4 regions of the Aliivibrio sp. S10_S31 genome follow, and region 4 is predicted to be linked to each of the others. Evidence: predicted binding sites of a transcription regulator. Region 4 holds the regulator's gene; each other region holds the start of a gene.

Region 1 (7,725 bases), on a different contig from region 4:
CCGGCACTAGAGCAGTTTTTCCGTCAATACGGAGAAGATGGAACGGGTCAATATCGTCGCTATTTACATACTTTCGATGAAGCGGTTCCTTTTAATCAAATGCCTGGCACGTTCACGCCATGGCAAGACCTACCCGATGATACCGATGTCCTTTTTTATGAAGGTCTACACGGTGGCGTTGTTGATGGTGACATAAACGTATCTCAACATGTGGATTTACTTATCGGCATGGTGCCAATTGTAAACTTAGAATGGATACAGAAATTTGTTCGCGATACTCGTGATCGTGGGCATTCTCGTGAAGCCGTAATGGACTCAATCGTTCGTTCAATGGATGATTATTTAAATTACATTACTCCACAATTTTCTCGAACTCATATTAACTTCCAACGAGTACCAACCGTAGATACCTCTAACCCACTCAACGCAAAAGGCATTCCGAGTTTAGATGAAAGCTTTGTTGTCATCCGTTTTAGGGGGTTGAGTAAAGTTGACTTTCCTTACTTATTAGCAATGATTGATGGTTCATTTATGTCTCGTCATAACACGCTAGTTGTTCCCGGAGGCAAAATGAGCTTTGCTATGGAGTTAATTATTAGACCACTACTTCAGCAGCTAATTGATACTGGGAAAATAAATTAATTTCGCTATCTTCTGCGCCAAATTTGGGGTTCTTCCAAAAATAGTGAATAATAGAGACTCTATTCACTATTTTTGCGATGCTATGAAAACTTCTCCTTTTTCCATTTGGCTCAGCGCCGCTCGTCCAAAAACACTACCTCTTGCCCTAGCCTCAATCATGACAGGCTCTGTTTTGGCATATTGGAATAACCACGCCTCTTTTACTATCACGTTAATGGCATTTATCACCGCAACGTTATTGCAAATATTGTCGAATCTGGCAAATGACTACGGCGATGCAGTGAAAGGAACAGATAACGAAGAGCGCCTTGGTCCACAACGAGCAATGCAAACCGGCCTTGTAACGCAAGAAACAATGAAAAAAGCCATTGGCATTAATATTGTTCTGACGATCATTAGTGGCTTAATTTTAGTATTTAGCTCATTACACCAAACCATGGATATTATTGGATTCATCGCTCTTGGGTTATTAGCTATTGGCGCTGCTATTGCTTATACCATGGGTGATAAGCCTTATGGTTACCGTGGCTTAGGGGATATCTCTGTTTTTATCTTTTTTGGTTTATTAGGGGTTGCTGGTACGTATTACCTTCATACAGGTCACTTATCTTCTGCTCTATTTTTACCAGCGACTGCCTGTGGTTTATTAGCTGTCGCAGTATTAAATATTAATAACCTACGTGATATAGAAAATGACGAAGCGTGTGGAAAAATGACACTGGTCGTTCGTATGGGCGCAAACTGGGGTCGTAAATATCATGCTGTATTAATGGCCGCGAGTTTTATCTGTCTTGCTGTTTTTAGTGCGACTCAAATTCATTCACTAACTGGTTGGTTATTTTTAGCAATTGCACCTTTCGTCTTCAATCATGTTATGTCAGTAATGCGAGCTCCAAATGGTGAAGCAATCAGACCTATGATGGGCACCGTTGTGCAATGCGCACTATTTACCAATGTACTATTTGCTGTTGGCTTGTACTTATCCGTTTAAAAACGAAAGCGGCTTATCTCACTGACCTAAGTAAATCAGGATAAATTTGCGGTTTGTCATAGTATTGCCTAAAAAAGCACGTATATTGAACAGTTACAAACACCAATAAAAGGTAAGTTTCACTATGGAATACAATACTTCAGCACTTTGTGACATCTATTTAGATCAAGTTGATGTTGTTGAACCGATGTTCAGCCACTTTGGCGCTAAGACATCATTTTCAGGCCAAATCACAACAATTAAATGTTTTGAAGATAATGGTCTGATTCATCAACTATTAGAAGAGAAAGGCGAAGGTCGTGTTTTATTAGTTGATGGCGGCGGTTCCTTACGTCGTGCTTTAGTCGATGCTGACCTAGCAGCAAAAGCAGCCCACAATGGTTGGGAAGGCTTAGTTATCTATGGTTGTGTCCGTGAAGTGGATTACCTAGAAGAGATTGAGATTGGCATTCAAGCTCTCGCTTCTATTCCTGTTGGTGCAGCAAGACAAAACATTGGTGAAGTGGATGTTGCGGTTAACTTTGGTAGTGTGACTTTCTTACCTGAAGATCATCTTTACGCGGATTCGACTGGAGTGATTATCTCTCAAGAGCCGCTAGAAGAGATGGGTGAGGAAGAGTAAAAAAGATTAAGGGACGAGAAAGCGAGGTTTCAGGTTTCAGGAAGAGCAGAGTTCAGATCGCTGCGCTTGCAGAATTCAGAGATGAGCGTTGTTGCTACTGCAACAAAGAATGGTTCTCCCCCTTAAATACCAAAATCTATGAAAGCAGTATGGTCAATACAAGGGGGAGCTAGAGGGGGTTGGTTATGCATATTATTGTCGTTCAGATAAACCAAAACTCATCACTAGCAACCCCTCCTAACCTCCCCTTATATCAACATCACCGATCTCAATAATCTATCGTTCAAGGGGAGGAACTATAATTGTGATCGCTTTAATTACAGCAACCACCTCTGAACCCTGCAAGGGAGCTCGCGACCGATCTGAAACCTAAACTTTGCTCTTAAAATAAAAAAACCGTAGATGCTTCCACACCTACGGTTTCAAAATAATTCACAGAACTTAGCTCTTCCTCGCTCCTCGAGCGAAGCGTCCTCGCCTCTCGTCCCTGCTCTATTACTCTACTTCGTCCATTTTACCAAGTAGACCACGGATGCGAGCTTCAAATTGAGCTTGCTCATCACGTGCACGTTGAGCTTCTTGTTCTACTTCTGAACGACCGTTGTTTGCTTGCTCAAGATCTTGAGTTAGCGCTGCGTTCGTTTCTTTTAATTCTTCAACTTCCATTTGTAGCAGTGCGATTGTATCTACTGCCATCTGAACTTTAGCTTCTAGTTGTTCTAATATTTCTAAAGACATTCCTGCCACCTTAACTATATTCTTCATTGAATATGTAGCGAATTTATTACTCACTACAAACTTGTTTTCTATTCTACTCAGCAATTGTAATTCTGCCATAGTGTTATTCATTAAATTGCATCATATGAACAAAAAAGCAGCAGTTTTTACCAACATCTGACGTACTTTCTTAAGATTAAAACGAACTACATACCAAAACTAGGTATTTACCTTCGTTATTTGAATTAAACCACACCTTTAGCTCCTTGATATTTTTATTCTTCGCTGAAAAAATTTCATTCTCGCGGGAAAAAGCAAACGTTTCCCTTTTTGTTATGCTAAAATCCCCTCGATTTTTACTTATTCATCGATTTATTCGGAGCAATTATGAAACGCGATTTAGCAATGGCTTTTTCTCGAGTTACTGAAGGTGCCGCACTGGCTGGTTACAAATGGCTTGGCCGTGGCGATAAAAACGCTGCTGACGGTGCAGCTGTTGAAGTAATGCGTACTCTTCTGAACAAAACTGATATCAGTGGTGAGATTGTTATTGGTGAAGGTGAGATCGATGATGCACCTATGCTATACATCGGTGAAAACGTAGGTACAGGTGGCGATGCTGTTGATATCGCGGTTGATCCAATCGAAGGTACTCGCATGACTGCGATGGGTCAATCAAACGCTCTTGCTGTATTGGCTGCTGGTGAAAAAGGCAGTTTCTTAAAAGCACCTGATATGTACATGGAAAAATTGGTTGTTGGTCCTGGTGCAAAAGGGGCAATTGATTTAAGTCTTTCTCTAGAAGAAAACCTAGTAAATATTGCAAAAGCATTAGGTAAACCATTAGAAACGCTTGTTGTGACAACACTGGCTAAACCTCGTCATGATGAAGTAATTGCAAACATGCAGAAGATGGGCGTTCGTGTATTTGCTGTGCCAGATGGTGATGTTGCAGCTTCTATTCTAACTTGTATGCCTGATAGCGAAGTGGACGTTATGTACTGTATCGGTGGAGCACCTGAAGGTGTGGTTTCTGCTGCAGTTATCCGTGCACTAGATGGCGACATGCAAGCACGCCTTCTTCCTCGTCATGAAGTTAAAGGCGATACAGAAGAAAACCGTATCCACGGTGAAGCCGAGCTTAAACGTTGTGAAGAAATGGGCGTAAAAGCGAACGTTATCTTAAAGATGACAGACATGGCACGTAGTGATGATGTTGTATTTGCAGCAACTGGTATCACTAAAGGTGACCTACTAGAAGGCATTACTCGCCAAGGTAATATTGCGACAACTGAAACGCTACTTATTCGTGGTCGTTGTCGTACGATTCGTCGTATTAAGTCGATTCACTACTTAGAGCGTAAAGACGCTGAGATTAGAGATATTATTCTTTAAGAGCAGGGACTAGAGGCGAGGACGCTTCGCTTAAGGAGCGAGAAAAAGCCGAGGTCTGCGATAAATTTGAAACCGTGGGTGTGAAAGCATCTGCGGTTTTTTATTTTAAAGGGTTCAGGTTTCAGATCGGTCGCAGGCTCCCTTGCAGGGTTCAGGGGTGAGAAAGAGCTAAGAGCGAGTGCTCAGTTCTGAATATGATTGCTATGGTTAGAGTAGCAAAGAACGGTTCTCCCCCTTAATCGTTAGGGTTATGAAATAGACATAGTCAATACAAGGGGAAGTTAGAGGGGGTTGGTTATGCATACTATTGTCATTCAGATAAACCAAGATTCATTACTAACAACCCCTCCTAGCCTCCCCTTCTATCAACATCACTAATCTCAGCGATATATCTATCAAGGGGAGGAACTGTATCTCGTTCGCTGTAATTACAGCGAATCCCCTGAAACCTTGCTCTTGCCTTCACTCGCTTCTCGCAGGACGAAGTCCGTTCTCGCCCCTCGCCTCCCAATCTCAAAAGCGAGACTCCCATTCAATCCCCCCAGCTCTACTTTCTCAAAACCTGAAAACTTCAACTAAGCTGAATCTATAAAAGCAAAAACAAGGAATCAGTTTATGCCACAATCACATCGCAACCTATCCATCCCCTCATTTGATGAGCTAAAAGCATTAGCAGAAAAAGATCCAGAACAACTGGAAGCATTACGTCATCAACTAAGTATGGAGTTTATTGAAAGTGTTCCGGAAGAACATCAAGGGCCACTGCTTGCACAGCAAAGTCATATTGAACGAATTATTGAGCGAGGCAACAACCCAAATCATGTAAATATTCTTCTAGGGCGAGAGCTTGGAAAGCAATTCGTTCGCTTTGCTGATTCACTCAACAAACCCATTGATGAGCATCAAGCTGCAGATATTATTCAATTTCCTAACGCCACTTCTCGCCCATCAAATAATACTAAGCATTAGGTAAGACGAAAGCTCTAACCTATTTTTTGAAAGCTCTCATTTTCCATGTCACGCACGTTGATAGTTAAGCTATCAATGTGACTGGCTTGTTCAGCAAGCACATCCATTAATGCACGGCTTAACTCCCTCTTCTGCTCAGAGCTTCTTCCTTCTAATAGTTCTAACGTAATATGAATGAAGTCGACGCTATTTCCCTGCTCTCCAACAAGCCAAGAATGCACTCTTACCGCTCTTGATTTCACATCTTTTGCTGAAAACAATCCTGAGGCAATAGCCACTTGATGCAAGTCTTCTAATAAGCCCTGCATATTAAGCCTATCTTCTGCTGAATTTGAATATTCCATAACTAAGTGCGGCATAACAACGTCCTTTTAATGTACCCAAAATGATTACTTTTCCATCATTCAGTGAAAGTGAATTAGTTACAATATCCTCAATAGAAAAGTGCCTAAGTAATCACACTTAAAATCTGCCATTTATTTCTACATTACAGCTCATAATTTTTCGCATTCCGAAATAAAAGCACTAAAATGAGGTATAAAAATGATTTTAGACACTAAATCTGTCGCAAAATCTGTTATATTTTTACGCAAGTTTTTTACATTAATTTGAATTGGAGAGAATCCTATGCGTCATCCTGTAGTTATGGGTAACTGGAAACTAAACGGCAGCAAAGAAATGGTTGTTGAACTACTAAACGGTCTTAACGCTGAACTTGAAGGCGTTACAGGCGTAGACGTAGCAGTTGCTCCACCTGCACTATTTGTAGACCTTGCTGAGCGTACGCTTACTGAAGCTGGTAGCGCAATCATCCTAGGTGCTCAAAACACTGATCTAAACAACAGCGGTGCATTCACTGGCGACATGTCTCCAGCTATGCTTAAAGAGTTCGGTGCAACTCACATCATCATCGGTCACTCTGAGCGTCGTGAATACCACAACGAATCAGACGAGTTCGTTGCTAAGAAATTCGCTTTCCTAAAAGAAAACGGTCTTACTCCTGTTCTTTGTATCGGTGAATCTGAAGCTCAAAACGAAGCTGGTGAAACTGTTGCAGTATGTGCACGTCAAATCGACGCAGTTATCAACACTCAAGGCGTTGACGCTCTAAACGGCGCAATCATCGCTTACGAACCAATCTGGGCTATCGGTACTGGTAAAGCAGCTACAGCTGAAGATGCACAACGCATCCACGCTCAAATCCGTGCTCACATTGCTGAGAAATCTGAAGAAGTTGCTAAGAACGTTGTTATCCAATACGGCGGTTCTGTTAAGCCTGAAAACGCTGCAGCTTACTTCGCACAACCAGACATCGATGGTGCTCTAGTTGGCGGTGCAGCTCTTGACGCGAAAAGCTTTGCAGCTATCGCTAAAGCAGCAGCTGAAGCAAAAGCTTAATTATAGATTATAGGAACGAGAACGCTTCGCTCTAGGGCGAGGAAAACTTGGTTCTGTGAATAATTTGAAACCGTGGATGTGAAAGCATCTGCGGTTTTTTTTGTTTTAAGAGCAGGTTTCAGATCGGTCGCAAGCTCCCTTGCAGGGTTCAGAGGTGGGCGCTGTAATCACAGCGATCACGATACTGTTCCTCCCCTTGAGTAATAATGTATTGTGATTGACTATGTTGATATAAGGGGAGGTTAGGAGGGGTTGTTAATAAGTAACTTTGAATATGATCGCAATTACTCTGATTTTTTCATCCTATTGATTTCTTATCCCTTACTGTTTATTGATACTAATTTTTCTATAAGTAATCAATATGCCGAATATTTTTAATCAGAAGAAATACTGCACACTACGACAAAACTTACGAAATGATATGCCAAATGCAGAGAAAAAATTATGGTTCTATTTAAGAAAGAAGCAATTAGGAGTTAAATTTAGAAGGCAACATGGAATTGGAAAGTATGTTGTTGACTTCTTTTGTAGTGAAAGAAAGTTAGTCATTGAACTTGATGGTGATAGCCATTTATCTATTGAAGCTCAGAAGTATGATGAAATTAGAAACTTGTTTATAAAAAACTTAGGAATAAGAGTTGTTAGATTTACTAATCAAGATGTTTTAGATAACTGTGAAAATGTGCTTCTTTGTATAAAAAAGTATATTTAGTTACAACCCCTCCTAACCTCCCCTTATATCAACACCTCCAATCTCAACAATACATCAATCAAGGGGAGGAACCGTATTGTGATCGCTGTTATCACAACGATCACCTCTAAAACCGGCTCTTCCTGAAACCTGAATCCTATAAGCGAAGCGCCCTGCTCTTTCCCACGCATAAAAAAACCGAGACATCTCTGCCTCGGTTCTTCAAACACATTACGCTATCAAGCGAATTGGTTTATGGGGATGGCTTACATCATGCCGCCCATACCACCCATTCCGCCC
Region 2 (7,725 bases), on a different contig from region 4:
TGATTTTGTGGGGACCTCCGGGAACGGGTAAAACAACATTAGCAGAAGTCGCTGCCAATTATGCGAATGCAGAAGTTGAACGTGTTTCAGCGGTAACCTCTGGTGTTAAAGATATTCGAGCTGCAATCGAAAAGGCCAAAGAAAATCAAATTACGGGTCGAAGAACTATCATGTTTGTGGATGAAGTGCATCGCTTTAATAAAAGCCAGCAAGATGCATTCTTACCGCATATTGAAGACGGCACGATTACCTTTATTGGTGCAACAACAGAAAACCCGTCTTTTGAACTTAATAACGCCTTGTTATCTCGTGCACGTGTATACAAATTAAAATCACTAGAAAAAGAAGACATTGTTCAAGTCATTGACCAAGCTTTATTAGATAAAGATCGTGGTTTAAATGATGAAAATTTTGTATTGCCTGATGATGTGAAATTGCAGCTAGCTGATTTAGTATCAGGCGATGCTCGTATGTCTCTAAACTATTTAGAGCTTTTGCATGATATGGCAGAAGAAAACGCACAAGGTAAAAAAGTCGTCGATTTACCATTATTAGCGGAAGTTGCAGGTGAGAAAGTCGCACGTTTCGATAATAAAGGCGATATGTGGTATGACTTAATATCGGCGGTTCATAAGTCCATTCGTGGTTCAAATCCTGATGCGGCTCTTTATTGGACTGCTCGAATTATTGCTGCGGGCGGTGACCCTCTGTATGTAGCTCGTCGGTTACTTGCTATTGCTTCAGAAGATATCGGTAACGCTGATCCAAGAGCGATGGAAGTCGCAATGAATGCATGGGATTGCTTTACTCGCATTGGTCCTGCTGAAGGTGAACGAGCCATTGCTCAAGCCGTGGTTTATTTAGCGTGTGCTCCAAAAAGTAATGCGGTTTATACAGCATGGAAACAAGCACAGATGGATGCGATAAATTCCCCCGATTATGAAGTGCCTAATCATCTTCGTAATGCACCAACTTCATTAATGAAAGATATGGGGTATGGGTCAGATTATCGTTATGCCCATGATGAGCCAAATGCTTATGCTTCTGGTGAGAACTATTTTCCACCTGAAATGCGTGATCGTAAGTATTATTTTCCTACAAAACGTGGTTTAGAAACCAAAATTAGTGAAAAGCTAGAATATTTAGCCCAATTAGATCAAAACAGTCCGTTAAAACGCTACCAATAAAAGGGCATTTTCGGTATCTTATTCGAATCGCAATTTGGAAATGAAAATTGCACAGGATTTTATTATTAAGTGGGTTCTTTTTATTTTGAACACACCATTACTATAAGGCATAGGATTACAAATGCTTGATTCAAAATTACTTCGTACAGAGCTGGATGAAACAGCTGAAAAACTGGCACGTCGTGGCTTTAAGCTAGACGTAGAGACACTTCGCAACCTTGAAGAACAACGTAAGTCCCTTCAAGTAAAAACTGAAGAGCTTCAAGCGCAGCGTAACTCCCGTTCGAAGTCCATTGGTCAAGCAAAAGCGAAAGGTGATCACGAAGAAGCTGATCGCATTATGGCTGATGTTGCGAATCTGGGTTCTGAACTGGATGAAGCAAAAGCAGCACTAGCAGAGCTTCAACAACAAATCGAAGACATCGCGCTTTCTGTACCTAACATCCCTGATGATTCAGTGCCACTAGGTAAAGATGAGAACGAAAACGTAGAAGTATTACGTTGGGGTACACCTTTAGCGTATGACTTTGAAGTTAAAGATCACGTTGATCTAGGTGAAATGGCTGATGGTCTTGATTTCGCAAGTGCGGTTAAGATCTCTGGTTCTCGTTTCATCGTAATGAAAGGTCAATTTGCTCGTCTTCACCGTGCTCTTTCTCAGTTTATGCTTGATCTTCACACAGAAGAACATGGCTACACAGAAATGTACGTACCATATCTTGTAAACCCAGATAGCTTATTTGGTACTGGTCAACTTCCTAAGTTTGGTGAAGACTTGTTCCACACAAGCCCACTAACAGAGCAAGTAAGTGATGTTCCACTTAAGAAGCTATCACTTATCCCAACAGCTGAAGTTCCAGTAACTAACATGGTGCGCGATACCATTACTGATGAAGCTGATATGCCACTTAAGATGACGGCTCACACTCCGTGTTTCCGTTCTGAAGCGGGTTCTTACGGTCGTGATACTCGCGGTCTTATCCGTATGCACCAATTCGATAAAGTTGAATTAGTACAAATCACTAGACCAGAAGATTCAATGGCTGCACTTGAAGAACTAACAGGTCATGCTGAGAAAGTTCTTCAACTATTAGAACTTCCTTACCGTAAAGTGGTTCTATGTACAGGTGATATGGGCTTCGGTTCTCGTAAGACTTACGATTTAGAAGTGTGGGTTCCAGCACAAGAAACGTACCGTGAAATCTCTTCTTGTTCAAACATGTGGGATTTCCAAGCTCGTCGTATGCAAGCTCGTTTCCGTCGTAAAGGCGAGAAAAAACCTGAACTTGTACACACACTAAACGGTTCTGGTCTTGCTGTAGGTCGTACAATGGTTGCGATTCTTGAGAACTTCCAACAGGCTGATGGTAAAATTGCAATCCCACAAGTACTACGTAAGTACATGAATGGTGTTGAGTTCATCGGTTAATCTATATTAATAGATAACACATAATAAATAGTAAAAAGCCCCTTTATGCAGAGTCATAAAGGGGCTTTTTGTTTGTCTGCTATTTACATTACTTAAGCAGTGCTTGATTTAACCATTGATCAAATTGACCTTTAGGTAATGCACCATTAATCATGTCTACACGCTGACCGTTTTTAAATACCATGATCGTTGGTATTGAGCGGATCTGATATTGTGCTGCAATTTGTTGTTCAGCTTCTGTGTTGACTTTAATACAACGAATTTGTCCATTACGTTCTGCTGCAACATCTTCAAAAACGGGCGAAAAGCCAACGCATGGGTTACACCAAGGTGCCCAGAAATCGATAACAACGGCTTTATCACTATTAAGTAAAGCGGCGAGGTTATCCATTGTCCCTTCTACTGGTTTACCGTCTAATAATGGTTCCTTACAGCGACCACAAGTTGCACCATCGTTGACTCGTTCAGTAGGAAGACGGTTTAACCCATGACAAGATGGGCATCGAGTTTGAAATTGTGACATGGTATTCCTTTATCGTTATTCTGTGTTAATACCAATTACCATTGGGAAATTGGTTTAAACAGTTTGTGAGCATAAAGAAATAATGGGGATGCGAAGAGCTAGATTCAATAAATTCAGAAATAAAAAAGGAGCAAATGAATGCTCCTTTTTAACAATATGGTAGGGGATTAACTTAATCACGTTTCCATAGCATGTGACAGAATTTATGTTCAGGATCACGGCTAACTAGCATGCGAGCAAAAACATCATCTAACGCATCAGATTCTTCATTTACTAAGCCGATTAGTACTTCAGCATATGTTTCTTTATCTACTTCAAATCCAACGTGTTCGGCCCAATCGTCACGAGTATCAACAACCTCTGCTGCACCACGGTCATCAAATTGCAAAGTGAATAAAGCAACATCTGCAGGTTCAAGGTTGTCTTGAGCCATTTCTAGGAAGATATCGTAAGCGACTTCAATTACGTCGTCGTAGCTAATTAGTTCAGTAGTCATGGTTATTACCCTTAAAAAATACGCTTTAAATTACCACGAAATCGCTTCCTAAGGCTAGATGTATAAACAAATAGAAAGGGCAAACGTTTGCTATTGGCAGTGGCGTATATCAGTAGTTGCGGCAGAGTTATTGAGCGGCTAAACTTCGCAGTTCTTCCATTAGCCAGTTGAATGATTATTTTATGAAATTTCCAGGTCAGCGTAAATCTAAGCATTATTTTCCTGTTCACGCACGTGATCCATTAGTTAGCCAAGCTCAAGAAGCTAAGAAAATGTCTCGTACCCATATTATTGGTATCGACCAAACGCTAGTGGATATTGAAGCGAAAGTGGATGATGCTTTTATTGAAAAATATGGCTTGAGTAAAGGACACTCACTGGTTATTGATAACGATAAAGCTGAGATGCTTTATAATGAATTAAAAGACAATAATATGATCAGCAATGAATTTGCTGGTGGTACGATTGGTAACACGCTTCATAACTACTCTGTTCTTGCTGATGATAAATCAACATTATTAGGTGTTATGAGTGAAGATATTCACATAGGCAGTTATTCATACCGTTATTTATGTAACACATCTAGCCGAATGGATTTAAACTACCTTCAACCTGTACCGGGTGCGATTGGTCGTTGTTTTGCACTGATTAGTGAAGATGGTGAGCGTACGTTTGCAATTAGCGAAGGTGACATGAACCAACTTCGTGCAGAGAGCATTCCTGAGAAGATTTTCAAAAATGCATCAGCACTTGTACTAACAGCATATCTGGTTCGTTGTAAAGAAGGCGATCCAATGCCTGAAGCAACAATGAAAGCGATTGAATATGCGAAGAAATACGATGTGCCTGTTGTATTAACTATGGGTACTAAGTTTGTGGTTCAAGATGACCCACAATACTGGCGTGATTTCTTAAATGACCACGTAACTGTTGTTGCAATGAATGAAGAGGAAGGTGAGGCGCTTACTGGTGCTACAGACCCTCTAGAAGCTGCAAATAAAGCTCTTGAGTGGGTTGACCTAGTTCTTTGTACTGCTGGCCCTGTAGGTCTTTATATGGCAGGTTACACGGAAGATTCTGCAAAGCGTGAAACATCACTACCATTACTACCAGGTACAATTGCTGAATTTAACCAGTTTGAATTTAGCCGTCCAGCAGTGAAGGACAGCTGTGAAAACCCAATTAAGGTATTTTCACACATTTCACCATACATGGGTGGTCCTGAAAAAATTAAGAACACTAATGGTGCTGGTGATGGTGCATTATCTGCTTTATTACATGATATGGCTGCAAACCATTACCACCGTAATAACGTACCAAACTCAAGCAAGCATCAGCACTCTTTCTTGACGTATTCTTCTTTCTCACAAGTATGTAAATACTCAAACCGTGTAAGCTTTGAAGTATTAGCTCAGCACTCTCCACGCTTATCTCGTGGCTTGCCAGAGCGTGAAGACAGCTTAGAAGAAGCATACTGGGAAAGATAAGAGACAATCTCTATTTTCCAAACAATAAAAAAACGGAAGCCTCAGTGGCTTCCGTTTTTGTTTAGGTAAATATCGAAGTATCTTACGCTTTAATCGTTGTGGTTAGGGTAAATGCGCTACCTGGTTCAACGGTTTGGGCTTCTTCTAAGCTAGTTGCGTGGTAAGTAGATTCAACACACACCATGGTTTTGTAGCCATCATTATCCATATCAGCCATCGATTCAGCGCCTTCAATCCAAGGGTTCCAAATAACCGCAGCATTATGACCTGAATTCGTCACCGTCAATGTACGCTGAGAGTCTGAAACTGATACGGTATTTTCTGGGTGAGTATATACACGGTCAACGGCAGCATTTATTGATAGAGTGTCTTCACCTGTACATAGTTTGGCATTTTGAAGGCCGTCAATATATGTTGGACCCATGCCCGTAATTGTTGTTGAGACAATATCCGCAACGTTGAGGTAAGTATGTAAAGCACCTGAACAATTCCATGCTTTGTTATCCGTATTTTTTGCGTCAAGCGTAATATGTAACTCATCACCAATTTCAACGGTTAAGCGTGCTTCAAATTCAAAAGGCCAAATCGCTTTGGTTGCTTCAGATGCTTCTAATCCTAGAACGACAATAACGCCATTATCATTTTCACGGTGTTCAATAAGCGTCCACTCATTATTACGAGCAAAGCCGTGAGCAGGATCGGCGATGCGGCCAAACCATGGCCAACAAACAGGAACACCGCCACGAATTGCTTTTTCTGGGTTAAAGATGGCTTCTTTACTCATCCAAATAAGATCGTCTTGTCCTTTTGGCGTAAAAGATAAAACATGGCCACCATGAAGAGAAATGGCTGCATTGGCTTTGTCATGAATGACACGAATCACTTTTACATCATCTAATTGAGCAACAGTGACGTTATCAGATAATACACTGATAATTGGAAGCTGAGTAAGATTCATAGGTAACTCCTAAAATAATAAATATGCATTCTTCTTCTATTTAATATTCAGAGAAATGGCTTCTTTTTGATTGAATAGAAAAAGGATAGATACTGAATTGCAGGTATAAAAAAGGCGACAATTAAGTCGCCTTTCATGCTTAAAAGATAGTAAAACCTTTTAAGTTAGCTTTCAAAGAAAGTCTAAACTAATGCTTACTTAGAAACGTGAGCGATTAGGTCAAGAACTTTGTTTGAGTAACCGATTTCGTTGTCGTACCAAGATACAACTTTAACGAATTTGTCAGTTAGTGCAACACCAGCTGCAGCATCGAATACTGAAGTTTGAACTTCACCGATGAAGTCTTGAGAAACAACAGCGTCTTCTGTGTAACCTAGAACACCTTTAAGCTCGCCTTCAGATGCTTCTTTCATAGCAGCACAGATTGCTTCGTAAGATGCAGCAGTTTTTAGGTTAACTGTTAGGTCAACTACAGAAACGTTAGCAGTTGGTACACGGAAAGCCATACCAGTTAGAAGGCCGTTTAGTTCTGGAAGAACAACGCCTACAGCTTTAGCAGCACCAGTTGAAGATGGGATGATGTTTTGAGAAGCACCACGGCCACCGCGCCAGTCTTTAGCAGAAGGACCATCTACAGTTTTTTGAGTTGCTGTAGTAGCGTGAACTGTAGTCATAAGACCAGATTCGATACCGAACTTGTCGTTAAGAACTTTAGCAACAGGTGCTAGACAGTTAGTAGTACAAGAAGCGTTAGAAACGATGTCTTGACCAGCGTAAGAAGTGTGGTTAACACCCATTACGAACATTGGAGTAGCGTCTTTTGAAGGACCAGTTAGAACAACTTTCTTAGCACCAGCAGTGATGTGCTTACGTGCAGTTGCGTCGTCTAGGAATAGACCAGTTGCTTCAGCAACAACGTCAACGTTGATTGCATCCCACTTAAGGTCTTCTGGGTTACGCTCAGCAGTTACACGTACAGTTTTGCCGTTTACTACTAGGTTACCATCTACAACTTCAACTGTACCGTTGAAACGGCCGTGAGTTGAATCGTACTTAAGCATGTAAGCCATGTATTCAACGTCGATAAGATCGTTAATACCAACAACTTCGATGTCATTGCGCTCTACAGATGCACGGAATACGAAACGTCCAATACGGCCAAAACCGTTAATACCTACTTTGATAGTCATTATAGTTGCTCCACAACTTAAATTTGAATTTCAGGTTTAAATTAACTGGTAGTAAAATTACAAAATCCTGAGCCAACCTGCAAGTGAAAATCCAAATTTAATTGTTTAAAATCAAAAAATAGACCATATCCTGTTAACATAAAGAAAAATTCTTACGTAATTCGGATAATTTGTGGTTATTTAGTAACCTAAATGACACTTTATGAAAAAAAGTGACATAACAATTAATCTGATTTCGCTTGGTTGCTGTAAAATTACTTTGGCAAAGTATGTGCTACAAAGGTGATATATAGCAAGGTTTAATTTAAAGAAGTCTAAGAAAGGAGTTTTATAAAAATGGAGACACCAAAAACATTTTTAGAATACACCGATGAAGAGTGGCGAAAAAAGCTTACAAAAGAAGAGTTTGATATTTGTAGAAAGCAAGGAACAGAAGCGCCTTTCTCAGGAACGTT
Region 3 (7,725 bases), on a different contig from region 4:
CGTGGCGTAATAGTGTCGAGTTCTTTACCGTGAAGATCGGTTGGCAAACCAACAACGATTAAATCAGGGTTCCACTCTTTAATTTGTTTTTCAATATCATCCCAATTAGGGGTGCCATCTTGAGCTTTAAATGCTTTTAGTGGACTTGCTGTTCCTGTGATTTCTTGTCCAATCGCAGAACCAATACTCTTGGTTCCGAAATCAAAGGCCATAATGGTGCGTGAACTCATGCGTGTCCAATCTCACTTGATAAATTTGCAGGGTTAATTCCCAGTAGTTGTAATGCTTTACGCCAACGATCAGGAATAGGAGTATCGAAAATAACGCTTGGATCTGCTTCTAAAGTCAGCCATGTATTCTCTGATAATTCTTTTTCAAGCTGTCCACCTTCCCATCCAGAGTATCCTAGTGCAACAAGATATTTATATGGTTGGTATTCTGTACCTAATGTAGCAAGAATATCTTTTGAGGTTGTTACTGATAACTCATCAGTCACTTGAATGCTTGATAAATAGTTATCTTTATTTGAATGAAGAACAAAACCACGATCATCCGACACCGGCCCACCATTTAATACTGGTTGGCTTAATGTTTGAGGGAAAATGATAGGTGATGGATTATCTAGTTCTATTTGATCTAGCATTCCTTTTAATGAAATCGGTACAGGCTCATTGATGCGTAAGCCCATGGTTCCATCTGAATCATGTTCACAAATATAAATAACGCTTCGTTGAAAGAACGGATCTTTCATACTAGGCATAGCAACTAAAAAATGATTTTTTAAATTCACAGAGCCTCCCGGAAAGCGAGATTAATACCAATGTAAATACCGCTAAAGATAACGCATAAACCAATTGGTATTAATATTGAGGAGTTGCCCCCTCAATACAGTTAGAATGTGATTAAGCGTTAATTCGGCGCTCAATTGCATCCATTAATTTGCCTGTAATCGAAATATCAAAAGCCGCTTCAATTTCTTTAATACAGGTTGGGCTTGTTACATTAATCTCAGTTAGTTTGTCGCCAATCACGTCGAGTCCTACAAAGATTAGACCCTTTTCTTTCAATGTTGGAGCTACTGCATTAGCAATTGCCCAATCTGTCTCACTTAATGGACGTGCTTCACCGGTACCACCTGCTGCTAAGTTGCCGCGAGTTTCCCCTTTTGCTGGAATTCGAGCTAAACAGTAAGGCATTGGCTCACCATCAACCACAAGAATACGCTTATCACCGTTACTAATATCAGGAACAAAGGTTTGTGCCATGCAGTAGTTTTGTCCGTGATTGGTTAATGTTTCGATGATTACTGATACGTTTGGATCGCCGGCTTTTACTCGGAAAATAGAAGCGCCACCCATACCATCTAGTGGTTTAAGAATCACATCTCCATGCTCTTCACGGAAAGCTTTAATTTTTTCAGCCTTACGAGTCACTAATGTTGTTGGCGTTAGCTCTGGGAACCAAGCAGTAAATAGCTTTTCGTTACAATCACGAAGGCTTTGTGGTTTGTTTACAATCAGTGCACCTTGAATTTCAGCGCGCTCTAAAATGTAAGTTGCGTAGATATATTCAGTATCGAATGGGGGATCTTTACGCATTAGTACCGCATCAAGATCAGCAAGGTCGATAGTTTGTTCTGATTTGAACTCATACCAACTTACTGGGTCTTCTTTTAGTTCAACGACTTTGGTATCAGCAACCGCTTTGCCTTGATCTAAATGCAGGTCACTCATTTCCATGTAATGAATTTCCCAACCACGTTTTTGAGCTTCAAGCATCATGGCAAAGCTAGAGTCTTTTTTAATGTTAATGGATGAAATTGGATCCATTACGATACCGAGTTTGATCATTGTGTTTCTCCAGTTAGCCAAGATCGCCAAAACGAACTTGTAGGGCTGTAATTGCGGTAAGCGCTGCGGTTTCTGTTCGTAGAACACGAGGACCAAGCAGCGTTTCTTCAAATTGATATTGTTCTGTCATGTTAATTTCTTCAGACGATAAACCGCCTTCAGGACCAATTAACAAGCGTACATTTGTTACCGGTTCAGGAAGTGTATTGATTGAGTATTTTGCTCGTGGATGAAGGTTGAGCTTTAACCCATCGTACTCTTCTGCACACCATTCTTCTAATGACATAATAGGGCGAATTTCAGGAACTGTATTACGTCCACATTGTTCACATGCAGCAATTGCAATTTTTTGCCATTGATCTAATTTCTTTTCAAATCGCTCTTTATTCAATTTAACGCCACAGCGCTCAGAGATCAGTGGTGTAATCACATTCACACCCAATTCGACCGATTTTTGAATGGTAAATTCCATTTTATCGCCACGAGAAACAACCTGACCTAAATGTAAGTTAAGTGGTGATTCGCTGCTACGCTCAATACGCTCAGTGATTTCCACTTCAACACTCTTTTTTGATGCTGAAGTGATTACAGCTGGAAATTCAGCTCCGCTTCCATCAAACAGAAGCACAGATTCACCTTCTTTCATTCGCATTACACGACCAACGTGATTTGCTGCATCATCACTTAAATTCACTTTTCCTTGTGAAGGAAGAAGCTCTGGGTGGTGGATTCTTGGTATTCTCATGGTCTACTTTTCTTTAACTATCTTGTATTTAAGGATGGAGGTTAAAGTGTGCTTTTTCAACCTCTAATTATGTCTATTTGCGACATGCTTTGTAGACAAACTGATTATGGTTGCCTTGAATTTTAGCAATGCGCTTATCGCGTTCACACTCCCACTCAGATACAGGGTATTGCTTATCCCATGCGTTCATTAGTTGACGTTGTGATTTTGATAAATTGAAACGATACTCTTGGTTCATGTATAAATAAGTACGAGCAATAGCACCTCTTGATTGTGCTGGTGGCTCAGCGACACGTCCTTTGAAATCCACTTTGAAGGCACACTGGCCGTAATATGCGCCTTTATTGCCATTCCATTGTGAGAAACGGAAATTAGATCGGTCACCATTTACTTCGCCAATTGCTGGAACCAGGTTATGTAAATCGGCTTCCATTAACTTAAATTGCTTATCTTTTCGGGTGCAGTTTTTACGACCACCATCTTGCCAACATTGGCGTTGGTGACCAAATTGCCATGCTGGAACCACGTGTTCCCACTCGATTCGGCTTGCTCGTTTTTCTTGTTTACGCACGTTATAGCCACAACTTTGTAAATCAGGAATGCCTTTCTTTTTATCTTTCCAAGTAATGTCACAGCCACAATAAAATGAGGTTGGGTGATCTAAATAGATTTTGACTGCTTCTTTTTTGGCTTTTGAAAATGAAGAAGGGGGAGCGGCTAATACATTAAATGCAGAGCCAATAGCGATAATGCTAATAAGTAAGCGGATTAATTTCATAATAACTACTACTGATGATTGTATTAATCCAGTAAGAGTAGCTTATTGTTAAACCGCTTTATAGATAAATTAATTATTAGAAGTCGTTAATTTAACTACAGTTGATTTTAGCTCTAGAGAGTTTTAATGGCGATTGACAGTTTTTACATACATATTGAGTCTGTTTTTTTTGCACTCGATTATGGCGACGTACCGTTAATTCGTGTGTCGAGCATTTGCAACGATAAGGAAAGGTTTTTCCTTTAACTGAATCGACACTGAAACTGTGTGTTGTACGAGCGGGGAGGTTGAATACTTGATTCATGACTCCTTGCCATTCTTTTCCGTGAGGGCGCACACGACCATACAATTTGAATGTGATTAGGTGAGCGATTTCATGAGGGATCACTTCATTAATAAACGTGTGTTGATTTTCTTCTAATAAAATAGGGTTAATGCGTATTTCCCAGCCTTGAAGACGTGCTGTTCCTGCAATTTTTCCACGCTGAGTAAATTTGATTTCTGGCAGAGAAAAAGGACGATTAAAAAAGGTAGAAGCTTGTTGAATACATTGTTGTGCTTTTGCTATTGATGCTTGTTGAAGTGGGGTCATTACGTCTCTTTATTATCGGTTTTCAAACTTCCGGAAAGGAAGAACGATTAAATAGACCATTTCAAAGAGGATTAATCAATAGATAGGAAGATATTATTCATGCTGTAAACATAAAAAAGGAAGCCGAAGCTTCCTTTTTAAATTCAGAAATAAGTAAATAGTACTTATTTAATACCAGCAAAATCACGAAGGATTGCTGCTTTATCTGTTGCTTCCCATGGGAACTCTTCACGACCGAAGTGACCGTAAGCTGCTGTCTTCTTGTAGATAGGTTGAAGAAGGTTAAGCATTTCTTGTAGGCCGTATGGGCGTAGGTCGAAGTTTTGACGAACGGCTTCAATGATGATGTCGTGAGATACCTTCTCAGTACCGAACGTTTCAACCATGATAGATGTTGGATCAGCAACACCGATTGCGTATGAAAGTTGGATTTCACAACGGTCAGCCATGCCAGCTGCTACGATGTTTTTCGCTACGTAACGTGCTGCGTATGCTGCTGAACGGTCAACTTTTGATGGATCTTTACCAGAGAATGCACCGCCACCGTGACGAGCTGCACCGCCGTATGTATCAACGATAATTTTACGACCAGTAAGACCACAGTCACCCATTGGGCCACCGATAACAAAACGACCAGTTGGGTTAATAAAGAAGTTAGTGTCTTTATTTAACCATTCTGCAGGCAGTACTGGCTTGATGATTTCTTCCATTACTGCTTCACGAAGATCTGGTGTTGTTACAGAATCACAGTGTTGTGTTGAAAGAACAACTGCATCAATACCAACAATTTTACCTTGGTCGTATTGGAAAGTTACTTGAGATTTTGCATCTGGGCGTAGGAAGTCTAGCTTGCCACTTTTACGTACTTCTGCTTGTTTTTGAACAAGTAGGTGAGAGTAGGTAATTGGAGCTGGCATTAAAATTGGCGTTTCGTTAGTTGCGTAACCAAACATGATACCTTGGTCACCAGCACCTTGTTCTTTAGGGTCAGCTTTATCAACACCTTGGTTGATGTCTGGAGATTGCTTACCAATTGTGTTTAGTACGGCACAAGAGTTTGCATCAAAGCCCATGTCTGAATGAACGTAGCCGATTTCACGAACGGTTTCACGAGTGATTTCTTCGATATCAACCCATGCAGAAGTGGTTACTTCACCACCAACCATCACCATGCCAGTCTTTACGTATGTTTCACACGCAACACGCGCTTTTGGATCTTGTTCTAAGATCGCATCAAGTACTGCATCTGAAATCTGATCTGCAATTTTATCTGGATGACCTTCTGATACTGACTCAGAGGTAAATAGGTGCTTAGCCATAAGGGAGCTCCACTTCTATAAATAATAAGTTCTAAAAATACCCACAATCTATATAAGTCTATACGTTTAACAGTGTAGGTGTTTTTCCATCTAGACGGCCATAATAAAGTAAAATTGATTAATTACAACTCATTTAGTTTAAGAAAATAAATATAAGACATAACCAATCGTTTGCGTTTTGTTGTGAGATTTATCGGTATAAATCAGGTTTTCTGTCAAAATCGTGAAAAAAAGCGTCTTATTTACTAAGTAATCGTTTGCAGTGCCGATGAGGCTTTGCGACAATACGCACCTGCAAATTTAGGTTAATCAATAGTGATTAACTTGCTCAACAATATAGTCCTTCGAATTTTCAGGAGCAGGCATGTCTTCACGTAAACATCTAGCAAATGCAATCCGCGCTTTAAGCATGGATGGTGTTCAACAAGCAAATTCTGGTCACCCAGGCGCACCTATGGGTATGGCAGATATCGCTGAAGTATTATGGCGTAGCCACCTAAATCACAACCCACAAAATCCAGAGTGGGCTGACCGCGACCGTTTTATTCTTTCAAATGGTCATGGCTCTATGCTGATTTATTCTCTGCTTCATCTTTCAGGTTATGACCTGTCTATCGAAGACTTAAAGAATTTCCGTCAACTGCATTCTAAAACTCCAGGTCACCCTGAGTATGGTTATGCACCAGGCGTAGAAACAACTACGGGTCCATTAGGTCAAGGCATCACTAACGGTGTTGGTATGGCGATGGCTGAAAAAGCATTAGCTGCACAATTTAACCGTGAAGGCCACGATATCGTTGATCACAACACATACGTGTTCATGGGTGACGGTTGTCTAATGGAAGGTATCTCTCACGAAGCGTGTTCACTTGCTGGTACATTAGGTCTAGGCAAATTAATCGCATTTTGGGATGACAACGGTATCTCTATCGATGGTGAAGTTGAGGGTTGGTTCTCTGACGATACACCTAAACGCTTTGAAGCATACGGTTGGCATGTAATTCCTGCGGTTGATGGCCACGATTCAGATGCTATCAATGCAGCAATTGAAGCGGCTAAAGCTGACCCTCGTCCTTCGTTAATTTGTACTAAAACAGTAATTGGTTTTGGTTCTCCAAATAAACAAGGTACACACGACTGTCACGGCGCTCCATTAGGTGCTGAAGAAATTGCAGCAACTAAAGCTCAATTGGGTTGGGAACACGGTGCATTTGAAATTCCTGCAGATGTGTATGGCGAATGGGATGCAAAAGAAGCGGGTTCTGAAAAAGAAGCTGCTTGGAATGCAAAATTCGATGCATATGCTGCGGCATACCCTGAATTAGCGGCAGAATATAAACGTCGTGTAAATGGTGACTTACCTGCAGAATGGGAAGAAAAAGCAAATGCAATTATTGCTGATCTTCAAGCTAACCCTGCAAACATCGCATCACGTAAAGCATCTCAAAATGCACTAGAAGCGTTTGGTGCTATGCTACCTGAGTTCATGGGCGGCTCTGCTGACCTTGCACCATCTAACTTAACGATGTGGTCAGGTTCTAAATCTTTAGAAGCAAATGACTTCGCAGGTAACTACATCCACTACGGTGTGCGTGAATTCGGTATGACAGCAATCATGAATGGTATTGCTTTGCACGGTGGTTTCGTACCATACGGCGCAACGTTCCTAATGTTCATGGAATACGCTCGTAATGCAATGCGCATGGCTGCACTAATGAAAGTGCAAAACATCCAAGTTTACACGCACGACTCTATCGGTCTTGGTGAAGATGGTCCAACTCACCAACCAGTTGAGCAAATTGCTTCTCTACGTTTAACACCAAACATGAGCACATGGCGTCCATGTGACCAAGTTGAATCTGCTGTAGCATGGAAACTGGCTATCGAGCGTAAAGATGGTCCTTCTTCTTTAATCTTCTCTCGTCAAAACCTTGCACAACAAGAGCGTACACAAGAGCAAGTTGCAGATATCGCTAAAGGTGCTTACATCCTTAAGGATTGTGAAGGCCAACCTGAGTTGATTCTTATTGCAACAGGTTCTGAAGTTGAGCTTGCAGTTGAAGCAGCAGCACAACTGACAGCAGAAGGTAAAGCGGTACGTGTTGTTTCAATGCCATCAACAGATGCCTTTGATAAGCAAGACGAAGCATACCGTGAAGCAGTACTTCCATCAGCGGTAACTAAACGTATCGCAATTGAAGCTGGCATTGCTGATTTCTGGTACAAGTACGTTGGTTTCGGTGGCAAGATCATCGGTATGACAACATTTGGTGAGTCAGCACCTGCTGATGAGCTATTCAAAATGTTTGGTTTCACTACTGAAAACGTAGTAAACACGGCGAAAGAACTTTTAGCTTAATTAAAAAAGCATTGGCTTAATTTAGCGATAAGTAAAAATAAGATGAAGAGCGAAGTTATTGAAAGGTAACTTCGCTTTTTTG
Region 4 (7,725 bases):
AACCGGTTTGTTGATACGGTGTCAGATTTTCCTGAAGTCATGGAATTTTATCGAATGGCTGGAGAATACGACTATATGATGAAAGTACTTGCTGAAGACATGAAAGCGTTTGACGGGTTTTATAAGAAGTTGGTTAATAGTATTGATGACATATCAAATGTAACCAGTACATTTGCTATGGAGCCGCTGAAATACACGACTGAATTGCCGCTATAATTTTACATTCAAATAAATAGGTCAGGCAACGATAGCCTGACCGATAGAAAAAGAAAGAACGTTTATTTTTTCTTCATTCGCATCACGCCTTCTTGCATAGCAGAAGCAACAAGTTGACCTTTTTGATTGAATATTTCCCCTCTTACTAGCCCACGTGAGCCACTTGCATTTGTGCTTTCAATTGAATAAAGCAACCATTCATCCATTTTAAATGGACGATGGAACCACATGGAATGATCAATCGTAGCCACTTGGAAGTTCGGTGTTAATAAACTCACTTCATGTGGATGAAGAGCGGTTGGTAAAAAGCCCCAATCAGAAGCATAAGCTAATAAGTATTGATGAATTAATTGGTTATCAGGTAATTCACCGTTGGCTTTGATCCATAAATGTTGTGTAGGTGCCGCTTTTTTCGGAGCCAGTGGATTCACAATATTGACAGGGCGAACTTCGATGGGTTTTTCACCACAGAATATTTTTTGTACCGTTGGTGGTAAAACATGTTTGATCGCTTCTGCTAATTGTGTTTCTGATGCAAAGTTTTCGGGGCCTGCGATTTCAGGCATGTGTGATTGGTGCTCAAAGCCTGGTTCATCACCATGATAAGAAGCTGTTAGATAGAAAATAGGGCGACCATTTTGAATCGCTTTTACACGGCGGGTACTGAAGCTTCTGCCATCTCGTAAGTTTTCAACATCATAGATAATGGCTTTTTCAGGATCGCCAGGGTAAAGAAAGTAGCTATGAAAGGAATGAACTGTTCTATCATTATCAACCGTATAGCGAGCTGCTGAGAGTGCTTGTCCAATAACTTGACCACCATAAACTTGTGGTAGACCTAAATGTTCGCTTTGTCCTCGGAAAAGACCCTGCTCTAATTGCTCTAGTTGTAGCAAATTAAGTAATTCGTTAAGTGGTTGGTTCATTTTTTGGCCTGTATGATCACTCTCAAATAATAACTCTATTTTAAAGATATTCAGATTGAGTTCAATAAGTTAAATATAATGTTAATTAAAGATAAGTTTATATCAAATCACTGTAATAATAAGCTTATTGAGTCAGTTTTGTGTCAAAGATATCGAGAATAGAGAGACAGATATAAATAATCAGTCTATATTCAGCGTGGTTTTGAATGGCAATTAAATTAGAGAGAATAAAATGAAAAAGTCATTATTAGTAGCTTTATCAGTCGTTACAGGATTAACAATGGTCGGTTGCAATTCATCTGATAAATCAGAAAAAGAAACAACAGTAGCACCTCAACAAGAAGTCGTTGAACAAGTTGACGTTGTTGAAACAGAAGTTGCACCAGTAGTTGAAGCCGCAGCAACACAATCAGTAACCGGTACAGTAGGTTATCGTGAGCGTATTGCATTACCTGCAAATGCGGTTGTAACCGTTACTTTAGAGGATATTTCTTTAGCTGATGCACCATCGAAAACTATCACAGAACAAACGTTTGAAGTAGGTGAAAATTCATCTCCGTTTGCTTACTCTTTAGAATTCAATACAGCAGATATTCAAGCTAATCATCGTTATGCGGTACGTGCAACAATTAAAGTTGATGGTAAATTACGTTTTACTACTGATACTAATTACGCAGTAATTACTGATGAAGCTGCAACACTAAACCAAGATCTACTACTGAAAGGTGTTCGTCAGTAATCGATCTATTTAAGCAAGTAATAGTGCTATTATTGCATTATTACTTGCTTGAAATTTAGAATTTTTCCATCATCCCTTATTGTTAATCCTTCCTTTTCTAGTGCCTTACGCTGACGAATAAAATTATCTCCTGATAATGAAATTTTTCCCTGTGAACTAACAACTCTAAACCATGGTAAAGAAGTATCTTCAGGAAGACGAGATAGTATTTTACCTACATGTCTTGAATGATTTGGATAACCTGCAAGTTTAGCTAGTTGCCCATAGCTGATAATTCGTCCGAATGGAATTTGGGTTAAGTTTAAATAAATGCTCTGCGTGAATTCGTTCATAAACAAACCCTTAATAAAAAAGTGAAGTGGGTCAGTGATAAAGATGATTAATAACGCTACACTGGAATAATAACAAAGTGAACAACTCTGATCCATGGAGGGAAAGCGATGTTTCTAGCAGTGTTATCGATCATTTTAAGTTTTGTTTTAGTTATTGTTGGCGTTTTAGCATTTGGTGTTAGTGGGGGAGAGCTACCATTATTGGCTTTGGCGATACCTATTTTATGGTTGATCCCTCAAGGAGGGGTTGCTACTTGGGTATTGTTAATTGGCTTATCATTATTTGGTTTTACACTTCAATACCAACCAATGCCATTATCTATTTCTGTTTGGACTTTGTTTCCATTATTAATGGTGATCTTTTCACACCGTAAAAGCATACACTTAATCGTATTTATTGCTGCTGTTGTTATTGCGATGCAAGCTGGGATCATGGCTTTACAATATGAAGAAAAATTAACTGGAAGTGCGTGGGCTACATTGACTCAAATTGTATGTGTCATATTAGTTTGGATTGCGGCAAGAAGTTGGAAACCAGTTAATCGAAATGCGTGGTGGCCATTAGTTCTTGTTATTCCTTTATGGATTGGAGGTTTACAACATGCAGCCTTGGTAGCATTGTCGATTACAGGGCTGATTGTGTGTTTACAAAGTATCGGAAGATCAAAGTATAGAAATTGGTTACCTATGCTATCTTGGCTTTTACCTGTTATTGGTTTTTCTACATTAATTATTTCGCCAAAGTTTGAAGTACCAAATTCAATTATGGTTTCTTGGCTAATGATATTATTAATTGGTTGGATTACTGATTTTATGATGCAAGTAGATGAAGAACCAGTCGATTAAGGCTGATAGTAGTGATTATGTTGTATTCTATGCGTTATAGAATACAACATAATAAAAATGAATCTAAAACAATATTAATTATAGCTGTTTTCTTAATTCATTACGTGTTTCTGCAGAAATTACAGACCAGTGCATTCCTTTTATAGCCCCTTCTAAAGACCATAATAATTCATCACTTACTGAACTTGAATGTGTTTGCTGTATTGCTTTATAAGCATTAACAGAGCCCGTGTTTTTCAGTTCTTCAACTGTTGTAATTCCTGCTTTTTTCAGCATTCTTTCTGTTGCAAGTCGTAAGTTAGGTAAATCTTTAATACGAGAAGGACCTGCTGATTTTTGTTTTTCTTTATCTTTTTTCGCTACATCTAAAGCAACAACCGCTTGAATCAAAATTGAATCTGGTTCATCCCAACATTCAGGAGATATAGCAAAATATTTTGTTACAACTGGGAATCCACGTTTTTTATAAACGTATGGTTCAAAGCCTTGTTCTTTAAATAAATTAATTGTTTCGTCACTTGCTCTTAAATGAAGCTTATCTTGAACTACAAGAGCAAACATGGTGTCGTCAATGAAGATTCCAAATCCCCCAAACATAGAGCGAGAAGTGATCTTTCCTAGTGAAGATAGTAGACGAAGTGAGTCTTTTAATACTGGTTTATCCATTGCAATAATTCTCGGTTAGTAAGTCTATGTCACTAAACAACTGAGCCCGAGGAAATAGTAGCAAGTTGAAAACTAAGTATTGTTATTTTAACGTAAAAATTAACAAGGGATAGAATCGACCACTTGCCGTCGGCAACCCCGCTACCTTATATAAATACTTAGGCCGGAAGCTTTGCGTCCTACATTTTCATGTAGTTTGCCATGTTCGTGACAAGATTGATGATATAGCAATCAATAAGAAATGTTGGAACAGAAAATTCATAAATGTGATATTAGTTCCAAAATATTTCATCGAAATTTGTTAGGTCGGTTCAACTTTTCTCTTATTTAATACTTTTAATATTGATATTTATAAAAATTCAGAGATCGATAGTCAGTATTTATAGGTTTTTTATTATTGAGAATTAAGATTGAGTTTAGTAAGCATAAAAAAACCATGCTCGTTGGCATGGTTTTTATTATGAAGTCAGGCAAATTATTTAAGGCGATTTAAAACACTGCTACGTGTAACAACCTCTGGTTGCATTTCGAATATACGTCTTTCATGATCTTTATCTTTAATTCGTTCCAACAAAATCTCAACCGCTGTTTTACCTACACGGCGTTTAGGTTGATGGATCGTTGTTAATGGTGGTGAGAAATACGCAGACAATTCAATATTGTCATAACCGATAACTGAAATATCTTCAGGTACACGTAAGCCTGATTGTTGAATCTTACTAATTGCAGCTAATGCCATAATGTCATTAAAACAGAATAGTGCAGTAGGGCGTTTGCTTTCTTCAATAGAAAGAATTTTGTCAACCGCCTTAGATGCAGACGCACACTCAAAATCACCTTCTAGAATCCATTCTGGATTAAAAGATAAATTTGCATCAGCATGAGCTCTTTCAAAACCTCGAACTCGTTCTTTACAAGTCACTTTATCAGCTTGACCTGTGATACATGCAATATGAGTGTGACCATTTTCAATAAGATGCTTCGTCGCTAAGTAACCGCCTTCTTCTGAATTATCAATGATCTTGTCTGTACGCGGGCTATCAGGACCCCAGTCCATAATAACCATTGGTAGCTCGGTGTTTTTTTCAAGTAAGGTCAGTAATTGTTCATTTAAATCTGAACACATTACAAGTAGGCCATCTACTCGTTTTTCCGCCAACATTCTTAAATAGTGTTTTTGTTTTTCTAGGTCGCCTTCAGTATTACACATGAATAGTGTGTAACCTTGCTTGTAACAATAGTTTTCAACACCATGCATTACTTCTGCAAAAAATGGGTTAAATGATTGTGTTACTAACATACCAATAGTACGTGTTGTATTACACTTTAAGCTGCGTGCTACCGCACTTGGAGCATAGTTTAATTCTTCAACTGCTTCCCAAACACGTTTTTGTGTTGCTTCAGCAACAAAGCGCGTTTTATTTATCACGTGAGAAACGGTGGTTGTTGAAACTGCTGCCAGCTTCGCCACATCTTTAATAGTAGCCATATATAAACCTTATAATAGGTAATAAGGGGCTATTTATTTTCCAACAAAAAAGGTGTAGCTCTAAACTAGAAGAACTGATGGAAGATAAATAGGCCCTGGTTAAAAATGAAAAAAACCGCGTAAAATGCGGTTTTCATTTCAATACAAATTTTATCGTTTGCGATCACATTTTATCTTTAAAGCATAGTGCAAACAATTACTGATTTAATAAATTTTGATATTGCTTTTGATTTATATCACATATTTTTTAACATAAATAATAAAAGCAATTATCTTATATTATTCGCCAGCAAGAAATTTCACATCTAGCTTTAGGAATGTAACAAGTAAGCCTGTTACTGCAGCATAGAAACCAAATTTATCTCTTTCGATGCAAATTTCATTAAATCGAGGTGTCCAACTTAACAGTTGCTCATTAATAAAGGTTAGTTGAGCATTCATATAAGTTTCAAATTCATCTTCAGAAGCTTGCTGATTTGTCATCACAATTAAATTACCTAAAAAATCTAATTCAATGGCAATGTGGTCAGCAGGCTCATTAAATTCAGCTTTTTGTGCAATATTGTATTTTGTAAGCCATTCACGCATATCTTGAGCAGGTTTTGCGTTTAGTAAACCTGATTTATCAAGATACATAGAAGCGTACGGTAGCGCACTACTTTTATCTGAGCCTAAAAAGGCATCACAAAAATCAGCAGAAAGTTCAAGTTGTGCATCTTCACGACCTTGCACGGCATTTAATTTTTCAATTAATGCATTAACTGAATCACTTAGTTCTGGTGTTTCAGCTAAATTAGATAGAAAAGTACGTACTTCAAAACTGCCATATTGCTCAAGTTGTTCTGTCGTTAATTCTGCTGATAATAGGCTAGATAGCCACCAGTATATTTCAGCGCGTTGCTCATTAAACGCAGTAAGTTCGTTCATTTATCTTATGCTCCAAAAAAATTATTCCTAAATTGTACTGGATAAGTATGAAAAGGAATAGCACCTATCATTAACAGGGTGTATAAAGATGTTTGTAAAGGTTAAAGCTCAATTTTTATTAATAATTGTTTTGAATCAAATAAAATACAGAAATATCAATTGAGAATTGGCATTATTACAGATTATGAATAGAATAAGATAAGAACTATCCAAATAACCAAAAATAAAGAGAAGATTATGAGCTATCACATTTTAGTTGTTGAAGACGAAGTGGTAACTCGCTCTAAACTTGTAGGCTACTTTGAAGCCGAGGGATATCAAGTGAGCGAGGCTGAAACAGGTGCAGAAATGCGTTCTATTTTAGCTGAACAAAAAGTTGATTTAATTATGCTTGATATAAACCTACCAGGAGAGGACGGTTTATTGTTGGCGCGTGAATTACGTAGCCAATCCAATATTGGTATTATTTTAGTAACAGGACGTACAGATAGTATTGATCGAATCGTTGGCCTAGAGATGGGTGCTGACGATTACGTAACGAAACCCGTTGAGTTACGTGAATTACTTGTACGCGTTAAAAATCTATTTTGGCGTATGTCACTTGCAAACGAGCCAGTTGAGTTAGATGAGTCTAACGTTGTTCGTTTTGGTGAATGGACATTTGATATTCAACGTAGAGCATTATCAAATAACGGTGAACCAGTTAAATTAACTAAAGCCGAATATGAATTGTTAGTTGCGTTGTCTTCTTACCCTAATACGGTTTTATCTCGTGAACGTATTTTAAATATGATTAGCCACCGTGTTGATGCACCAAACGATAGAACAATTGACGTATTAATTAGACGCATGAGAGCAAAGATGGAAGTGGATCCTAAAAACCCACAAATCTTTGTTACTGTTCATGGTGAAGGTTACATGTTCGCAGGTGACTAATTTTACTTAATATAGTTAATTTTTTGATTTGGCCGCTCATACTATGAGCGGCTTTTTTATGCCTGAATTTTATGTTTTGTTTTTTTACATACGTAATGCTGATTAAATTGAAATGTTATAGTAATATCGCCCTTCCAATAAATAAGACAAGTGTCTAATAATAAAGATGTGGATTTAGGATGAAACAATATTTCAAAATAGCAGTGGTTGCTTCAGCATTGATGAGTGTGGTTGGTTGTCAAAGTACAAACGAAGAGGCAACAGCAGTAGAACAAACATCAGAAATAAATACGCCTGTAGTTTCAACATTTGAGGCGTTACAGAAACAATATAATTTTGATAAAACGGTATTTGATTCAGCCGCTGAGTTTAAAATTTACTCAGAAGATTCATATAGCCTAATGATGGATGAATGGAATGAAGCAAAAGAAATTTATCTTGAAGTAGAGCAAGAGCCAGCATTAATAAATGAAGAGTATTCGATGTTCTCTTCTGGTTCTTATTCCGCAAAATATATCGCACTAATTAAGAATGCTAACTTACAGTTAGATAAATTAAAAACGTATAAGAATAAAGCTGATACAGTTTTGTCTGATGCTATTGCGCAAATGAACTATATGCAATCTATCGATGTTGCAAAATATTATC

The links. Region 4 encodes PurR, which represses purine synthesis genes. Its sites were predicted from a motif close to TNANGNAAACGTTTNCNTNA; they were not measured.
Region 1: a site for PurR is predicted at 3,283-3,302, ahead of glpX (class II fructose-bisphosphatase). Genes of this name have one in related genera too.
Region 2: a site for PurR is predicted at 3,711-3,730, ahead of HC728_RS01570 (inosine/guanosine kinase). Genes of this name have one in related genera too.
Region 3: a site for PurR is predicted at 5,444-5,463, ahead of metK (methionine adenosyltransferase). Genes of this name have one in related genera too.

The regions. Positions count from the first base shown of each region.
Region 1 covers NZ_JAAUWR010000029.1:12,094-19,818, reverse strand. Annotated here, with positions in the region: gene HC728_RS18455 (phosphoribulokinase) at 1-642, shown strand, start outside; gene HC728_RS18450 (1,4-dihydroxy-2-naphthoate polyprenyltransferase) at 725-1,633, shown strand; gene rraA (ribonuclease E activity regulator RraA) at 1,758-2,255, shown strand; gene zapB (cell division protein ZapB) at 2,751-2,993, opposite strand; gene glpX (class II fructose-bisphosphatase) at 3,360-4,367, shown strand; gene HC728_RS18430 (DUF3135 domain-containing protein) at 4,983-5,336, shown strand; gene HC728_RS18425 (5-carboxymethyl-2-hydroxymuconate Delta-isomerase) at 5,351-5,695, opposite strand; gene tpiA (triose-phosphate isomerase) at 5,964-6,734, shown strand; gene HC728_RS18415 (endonuclease domain-containing protein) at 7,096-7,446, shown strand; gene groL (chaperonin GroEL) at 7,692-7,725, opposite strand, start outside.
Region 2 covers NZ_JAAUWR010000002.1:545-8,269, reverse strand. Annotated here, with positions in the region: gene HC728_RS01590 (replication-associated recombination protein A) at 1-1,187, shown strand, start outside; gene serS (serine--tRNA ligase) at 1,309-2,616, shown strand; gene trxC (thioredoxin TrxC) at 2,705-3,139, opposite strand; gene HC728_RS01575 (HI1450 family dsDNA-mimic protein) at 3,312-3,635, opposite strand; gene HC728_RS01570 (inosine/guanosine kinase) at 3,818-5,122, shown strand; gene HC728_RS01565 (D-hexose-6-phosphate mutarotase) at 5,205-6,080, opposite strand; gene gap (type I glyceraldehyde-3-phosphate dehydrogenase) at 6,275-7,270, opposite strand; gene msrB (peptide-methionine (R)-S-oxide reductase MsrB) at 7,607-7,725, shown strand, end outside.
Region 3 covers NZ_JAAUWR010000006.1:89,779-97,503, reverse strand. Annotated here, with positions in the region: gene ruvX (Holliday junction resolvase RuvX) at 1-230, opposite strand, end outside; gene HC728_RS07055 (YqgE/AlgH family protein) at 227-790, opposite strand; gene gshB (glutathione synthase) at 903-1,850, opposite strand; gene rsmE (16S rRNA (uracil(1498)-N(3))-methyltransferase) at 1,864-2,595, opposite strand; gene HC728_RS07040 (endonuclease) at 2,669-3,373, opposite strand; gene HC728_RS07035 (SprT family zinc-dependent metalloprotease) at 3,465-3,965, opposite strand; gene metK (methionine adenosyltransferase) at 4,130-5,284, opposite strand; gene tkt (transketolase) at 5,649-7,643, shown strand.
Region 4 covers NZ_JAAUWR010000008.1:95,821-103,545, forward strand. Annotated here, with positions in the region: gene HC728_RS09000 (Lrp/AsnC family transcriptional regulator) at 1-216, shown strand, start outside; gene tesB (acyl-CoA thioesterase II) at 279-1,142, opposite strand; gene HC728_RS09010 (YbaY family lipoprotein) at 1,375-1,881, shown strand; gene HC728_RS09015 (MGMT family protein) at 1,911-2,213, opposite strand; gene HC728_RS09020 (hypothetical protein) at 2,322-3,059, shown strand; gene tfoY (DNA transformation protein TfoY) at 3,138-3,725, opposite strand; cyclic di-GMP riboswitch class I at 3,854-3,936, opposite strand; gene purR (HTH-type transcriptional repressor PurR) at 4,201-5,214, opposite strand; gene torD (molecular chaperone TorD) at 5,494-6,141, opposite strand; gene torR (two-component system response regulator TorR) at 6,379-7,077, shown strand; gene HC728_RS09045 (hypothetical protein) at 7,257-7,725, shown strand, end outside.